Regions from separate parts of the Pseudoalteromonas sp. Angola-30 genome, predicted to be linked through region 3. Evidence: predicted binding sites of a transcription regulator. Region 3 holds the regulator's gene; each other region holds the start of a gene.
What was found. The regulator FliA, encoded in region 3, starts transcription of late flagellar genes. The targets are predictions, from matches to a motif close to CTAAAGNTNNNNNNNNNNNNGCCGATA.

Region 1 (2,272 bases), on a different contig from region 3:
AAAGCCCTAGACTTATGTAATGAGCATGCAATTCGTTTTGCTTTACTTAAAGAGTCGAGCCCTTCGTGTGGTAGAAATACAATTTACGATGGTAGCCATAGTGGGGTAAAAGTACAGGGCATGGGTATGACTGCTAAGTTGCTGATGGAGCATCAAATTGAAGTGTTTAGTGAAAATCAAATACCAGCACTTATAAAGGTGCTGGCATTATAATATTAACTCACTATTTTCTTTGTAAGAAAACACCCGATTCTATGTGATGCGTATAAGGGAACTGATCAAATATCGCAAAGCGCTTAACATTATGAGTACGGGTTAAATGATCTAAATCGCGCTCAAGCGTTTCTGGGTTGCACGATATATAAATAATGTTCTCGTAGTTGGCTACTAAGTCACAGGTAAGGGTATCCATACCTGCGCGTGGAGGGTCGACTAAAATAGTTTGGCAATCGTAACTTTTTAAATCTATCCCCTCTAAACGCGAAAAGGTACGTTCGCCATTCATTGCCTGGGTAAACTCTTCACTCGACATACGAATTATATCTAAGTTATCTACCTTATTTTTAGCAATGTTGTATTGCGCTGAATGCACAGAAGACTTAGATATTTCAGTAGCCAATACGCGATTAAACGAACCCGCCAATGCAATAGAGAAATTACCATTACCACAGTAAAGTTCCAGCAGATCATTACTCAGTGGTTTACATAAGTCTTGTGCCCACTCCAGCATTTTTATATTCACTTTAGCATTAGGTTGCGTAAAGCTATTTTCTACTTGTTGATAAATAAGCTCCTGGCCGTTTACGGTTAAACGCTCAGTAACAAAATCATTGCCTAGTACTTCTTTTTGTTTGCGCGCACGACCGATAAAGTCAATGTTGTATTTGCTGCTCAGTTTTTCTTTCAGGGCTTTTATTTCAGTCAGCCACTGCTCATCGAGTGGTTTGTGATAAAGCAAGCTTACTAAAATCTCGCCACTTAATGACGATAAATAATCGATTTGAAACAGCTTACGACGTAATACTTCACACGACTTTAAATTATCAATCATCACCTGCATAACTTCACCAACTAATGGCGCGGCAGGGTCAAAGGTGTCGACGCGAATTTTTTCTTTCGTGGCCTGATCAAACATAATATGAAATAGATCATCCCCATCGTGCCATACTCTAAATTCAGCACGTTGGCGGTAGTTAATTGGCTCTGAGCTAAACACCTCTAACGCTTGCACACCAAATCGCTTAAATTGCGACGTAATACGCTGCTCTTTTTCATTTAGCTGCGTATCGTACTGTGTGGTATCTATTTTAATCACTGCCATTAATGCTACTACCTTATCTATGAGATCTATTTATCGGCGCTATTGTAGGGAGCGAGCAGTATTTGTCTAGTTTTGCTGATAATAAAGTTGCTGTTTTTTTAAACATGCACTTTAGTTTTGTCACTATTAGCCGATAATAAGCTAAGTACGTAACGGAGGTGGATCATGAAAATCGGTAATTATGGCTATACGCCAAACAACAACGTAAACAAATTCAATAATAAAGAGGCGCTACAGCAGCCAACAATCCAATCTCCGCAAGAAAGTTCATTACAGCGAGGCAGAGAACTTGCTGCAAAAGTGCTTGGCGACAAAATGGCAGAGCAACTAGGTTTACCTGTTGAGCAAAAACAAGCCGATAAACCTTTATTCGATTTTGATGAAATAGTAAAAAATGTACTCGACTTTGTATCTGGCGCAGTTAATAAAGCCAAAGCCAATGGTGCCGATGACGATAAATTAAAAAATATGTTAGATGATGCGCGCACAGGTGTTCAAACCGGTATAGACGAAGCAGTTGATGAGCTAAAAGGCACCGGTGTATTTAACGAAGAAATGCAAGAGGGAATCGACAAGTCAAAAGAAGGCATTTTTGAGGGACTTGATGAGTTTGAGCAAACCCTATTTAACCCACAAGCGGCCAGTGTTAGCGTAAGCCAAGCACAATATGTAAGTATGAGCAGCAATGCCGAGTATAAGTTTACAACGGCCGAAGGTGATGAGGTCAGTATTAGCTTTGCTGATGCATATGAGTCTCAAACAGCGAGCGGGTATCAACAAAGCAATAACAGCGAATCGTTTGCCAGCTCATCGTCGCAATCTCGAGAGCTGTCTTTTTCAATGTCAGTTAATGGTGATTTAAACGAACAAGAGCAAGATGCTATTAATGCCATGATGGAAGAACTACAAGGTGTAAGTAAAACATTCTTTAGTGGTGATTTGGATGAAGCA
Region 2 (2,272 bases), on a different contig from region 3:
TTTCTACAATATTGCTATTGGTTTATTCATCATCATCTAGATCGAACGATTCACGCTGCGCAGGTCTAGCTAAAATCTCAACATAGAATGAAGTAAGCGCCTGCTTTTCGATTTCGCTGATCTTGTTGTTAATTTCAGCTACGTGAACAACTTCGGCATCATCGGCACTTGTGCCAAACTTACAGTCAAACGCCCAGTAATCAGCTTCAACAGGTAGCGTTTTATTGCGCTCTCTTTTCAAATATTTTTTCACTTCATGCTTTGCAGCATCAACCATACGAGGGTATTTGATTTTCTCATGATTTAGCGTGAATGTTTTCTTCATTACGTTCCTAATTACCTTGATTTAATGATAATGGCACTCAAGTCATACCATTTGCAGCCATTATAGCAATTGCATTTAATTTGTGGATGCTTTTTTTAAACAAAAAAAGAATTGTTCTATTTTATTGCATAACCGGTTATTAAATATAAGGTGTTTTAGGCTTTTAAAACGCACAAGTGTTAAATTATTTTTATGCGTTAGCAACAAGCAATGGCTTATGTATAGCCTCATTAGTTAAATCGTCATAAAATGCCGCGGCGTCCATTTGTGGACTTGCAAGCGCGGTGTGCGTGTCATTTAAGCGCCTGCGTACTGATAGTTCACAATTATCGATTACTGTTAAAGGAATATGTAACTTGTCATCTCTAATCGCTAGTGGCTCAGGGTTTAAGCAGTGGCTTAATTTTATTGCTTTCATGCCTGCTTGCTCGCCTTGTTGAACAATCACCGACGCGTGCTCTTGCCCTATGGTCATATCAAATTTTTCGGGAGCTAATAATTGCTTTGGTCCAGCACCAAAGCGCTCCCTTAACTGTTCTTCGTCTACATAAGCACTATGCGTTTCACTTTTTGGCAAGTGAAATTGACTAAAATCCAGCGCATCGTGCGATAGCATCGCTAATAAAAGTGAGAATTCGCCTCTGCGATTTTCATGCACACTTTTATTTAGCCTGGTCTTTAGTTGACTCTCTGTGATTAACAAATCATCGATTTGCATAGTCTTTAGCCGATTATGATAACTGATAGATATTTATCGGCTTTATTTCAAATTTCTTTAGCTTTTTTCTTTACTTAAATACGCAGTTTGCTATTATCAGCGCCGTTGCATTGGAGGGGTTCCCGAGCGGCCAAAGGGATCAGACTGTAAATCTGACGGCTCAGCCTTCGCTGGTTCGAATCCAGCTCCCTCCACCACTTTTCTTACCGCTAAGTTAAGTGGGGCCAAATGTAACAAAATAGTGTGGAGGGGTTCCCGAGCGGCCAAAGGGATCAGACTGTAAATCTGACGGCTCAGCCTTCGCTGGTTCGAATCCAGCTCCCTCCACCACTTCTTATCTTCAGTATCCTTTTCTATATCTTTTTCATTACTATTTAAAACTTCATTTTTAGACTAATTATCAAATACCCACTGTAATGTTGCTCCGTGGTTTTTAAGCCATGCTGATGCAGATTTATAATCGGGATAAAAATTAGCTACGCGCTTCCAAAAAGCGCTGCTGTGGTTCAAATACTTTAAATGAGCCAATTCGTGCACAATAACATAATCAATTATATGATGAGGCGCCCCAACAAGGTTAAGGCTAAAGGTTAGCTCTCGCCGAGAATTACAACTCCCCCACTTACGTTTATAACTTCCAATCGTCAATTTAGTCGGTAATGCTTCTGACATCTGTTGGCAATAATAAGCTAAACGCATTTCAATGTAGTTTGTTAGCACTTCTTCAAGGGCAAGGCAAAGTAACTGCTTGCGTTTTTCAGGCTGTTTTTTTACTCGATTAGAAGTGTAAATAGTAAATACGCTATCAGATTGCTGAACATGCGAGCGTGTCCCTTTTGCAAAAGTAATGGTATATGGCTTAGCAAAAACCATTATTTGCTGGTTTTTAAACGGGTGTTGTTGAGTATCAATGGCGTTAAGTTGTTTATGCAATTGCGCAGTTACCCACTCATTTTTACTAAACAGCCATTGTTCTATTTGTAGTTTTGGCACGTGTGTAGGCGCATAAACAGTAACTAATTTTTGGCTAACTTTTATTGCCACTGTTTTACGCCTTGCACTGCGTTTTAGCTGATACTCAAACAAGGTGTATGCTCTAAATATAAATAAAAGCGTATTATAAAGCCTTATTTAATCAATGTAGTTATTTAGCGATAAATAAATGGGCTCAGTGTTTATTATTATTTTTATTTACGCAAAATCACGTCTTATTAATAAAGTACGCTACG
Region 3 (2,272 bases):
AAGCAAGCGGCCTGCGCAAAATGAGTCAAAACAACAACAACGGCGTAAAAGTTATCGCTGTCACCGGCGGTAAAGGAGGGGTGGGTAAAACCAACGTCTCTTTAAATACTGCTATTGCTTTAGGGCAGCAGGGTAATCGTGTATTAGTATTAGATGCCGATTTAGGCCTAGCTAATTGTGATGTAATGCTAGGACTACGTGTTGAAAAAAACTTATCTCATGTCCTTTCAGGTGAGTGCGAACTTGACGAGATTTTAGTTGAAGGCCCAGGCGGTATTAAAATTGTGCCTGCTACATCAGGCTCGCAAAGTATGGTGGAGCTAACCCCATCTGAGCATGCTGGGTTAATTCGTGCCTTTAGTGAGCTTAATACCGAATTTGATATTTTAATTGTAGATACCGCCGCTGGTATTTCTGACATGGTGCTGAGTTTTTCTCGTGCAGCGCAAGATGTCATGGTGGTGGTGTGCGACGAGCCGACCTCTATTACTGATGCCTACGCGCTTATTAAAGTACTTAGCCGCGAGCATGGCGTTTATAAATTTAAAATTGTTGCAAACATGGTGCGCAGTATGCGCGAGGGTCAAGAGCTTTTTGCAAAGCTCTCTAAAGTAACAGACCGCTTTTTAGATGTGTCTATGGAGCTTGTTGCGACTATTCCATATGATGAAAATATGCGTAAATCTACGCGTAAACAAAAAGTAATTGTCGATCTTTTCCCTAATTCACCAGCAGCAGTCGCGTTTAAAACATTAGCGACAAAAGCAGTAAAATGGCCTATACCTAATCAACCTTCAGGACATTTAGAGTTTTTCATTGAGAAGCTAGTAAACGGCTGATTATGACAACATCGGTGAAAAGAGCTATGGGATATCAATCAACACAAAATTTAAATGTGATTGTTGAAAAGCACGCGTCGCTTGTCAAAAAAGTGGCGTGCCATTTAATAGCTCGTCTTCCTCCTAGCGTTCAGCTTGATGACTTAATCCAATCGGGAATGATTGGCCTTATCGAGGCCTCAAAAAACTTTGACGCCAGTAAAGGGGCAAGCTTTGAAACGTTTGCTGGTATTCGTATCCGCGGCGCTATGCTTGATGAAATGCGCAGAGGGGATTGGGCACCACGTTCGGTGCACCGTAAAAGCCGATTAGTAGCCGAAACTATCACAGAATTAGAAAATAACTTAAATAGAGAACCAAAAGATACTGAAGTAGCTGAAAAACTTGATATTTCGCTAGAAGAATACCATCATATTTTAAATGATGTTAATTCCAGTAAAGTGCTTGGTATAGAAGATCTAGGGGTAGATGAAGATGTTATTAGCCCTGCAGGTCAAGATTTAGCGCTAGACAAACCATTTAATAATGTTAAAAATGAACGGTTTAATAATTCATTGTTAGAGGCAATAAAGTCTTTACCAGAGCGAGATGCAATGGTGCTTTCTTTGTATTACAACGATGAAATGAATTTAAAAGAAATTGGGCATATACTCGATGTAAGTGAATCGCGTGTAAGTCAGATACATGGTCAGGCGATGATTAAGCTCAAAGCAAAAATCAATGACTGGATAAACTAGTAGTAAGTAAATTATAGGTTAAGACCTCACCGGAGGATGTTTTGGATAAAAACATGAAAATTCTTGTTGTTGATGATTTCTCTACAATGAGACGTATTATAAAAAATCTGTTGCGTGACCTAGGGTTCACGAATGTTCAAGAAGCTGACGATGGTTCTACAGCATTACCTATGTTGCAAAATCAGGTTTTTGACTTTGTTGTAACCGATTGGAACATGCCAGGCATGCAGGGTATTGACTTGCTAAGAGCCATTAGAGCTGACGAAAAATTAAAACATATTCCGGTTTTAATGGTGACGGCAGAAGCTAAAAAAGAACAAATAATAGCGGCAGCGCAAGCAGGTGTTAATGGCTATATTGTTAAGCCATTTACTGCTGGTACTTTGAAAACTAAATTAGAAAAAGTGTTTGAACGCTTAGGTTAATGAGAGGAGAGGCTTATGTCAGCACCAGCTGCGCCTCAAATTACTTTAGAACAAGCTCGTCAGCTCGTCGTTTTTTTAGAAAACGGTGAGCAAGATAAAGCAGATCAATTAATTTTAGATACTGCCTCTCAAGAGCAATCGCAGCTTTTTGCTGAAGTAGGTAAGTTAACACGCCAATTACACGAAGCCCTTAAAAGCTTTGAACTTGATACGCGTTTAACCGATTTAACCACTGATGCAATACCGGATGCGAAAAAGCGCTTAAACTATG

Region 1: a site for FliA is predicted at 1,431-1,457, ahead of PSH54_RS20065 (DUF5610 domain-containing protein). Genes of this name have one in related genera too.
Region 2: a site for FliA is predicted at 1,078-1,104, ahead of PSH54_RS13820 (VC2046/SO_2500 family protein). Genes of this name have one in related genera too.

The regions. Positions count from the first base shown of each region.
Region 1 is NZ_JAQREI010000028.1:2,502-4,773, reverse strand. It holds gene PSH54_RS20075 (DUF523 domain-containing protein) at 1-213, shown strand, start outside; gene trmA (tRNA (uridine(54)-C5)-methyltransferase TrmA) at 224-1,321, opposite strand; gene PSH54_RS20065 (DUF5610 domain-containing protein) at 1,487-2,272, shown strand, end outside.
Region 2 is NZ_JAQREI010000011.1:45,766-48,037, forward strand. It holds gene PSH54_RS13815 (DUF6172 family protein) at 23-325, opposite strand; gene PSH54_RS13820 (VC2046/SO_2500 family protein) at 516-1,043, opposite strand; tRNA gene PSH54_RS13825 (tRNA-Tyr) at 1,156-1,240, shown strand; tRNA gene PSH54_RS13830 (tRNA-Tyr) at 1,289-1,373, shown strand; gene PSH54_RS13835 (M48 family metallopeptidase) at 1,437-2,087, opposite strand.
Region 3 is NZ_JAQREI010000012.1:49,731-52,002, forward strand. It holds gene PSH54_RS14505 (MinD/ParA family ATP-binding protein) at 1-839, shown strand, start outside; gene PSH54_RS14510 (RNA polymerase sigma factor FliA) at 866-1,576, shown strand; gene cheY (chemotaxis response regulator CheY) at 1,618-2,001, shown strand; gene PSH54_RS14520 (protein phosphatase CheZ) at 2,017-2,272, shown strand, end outside.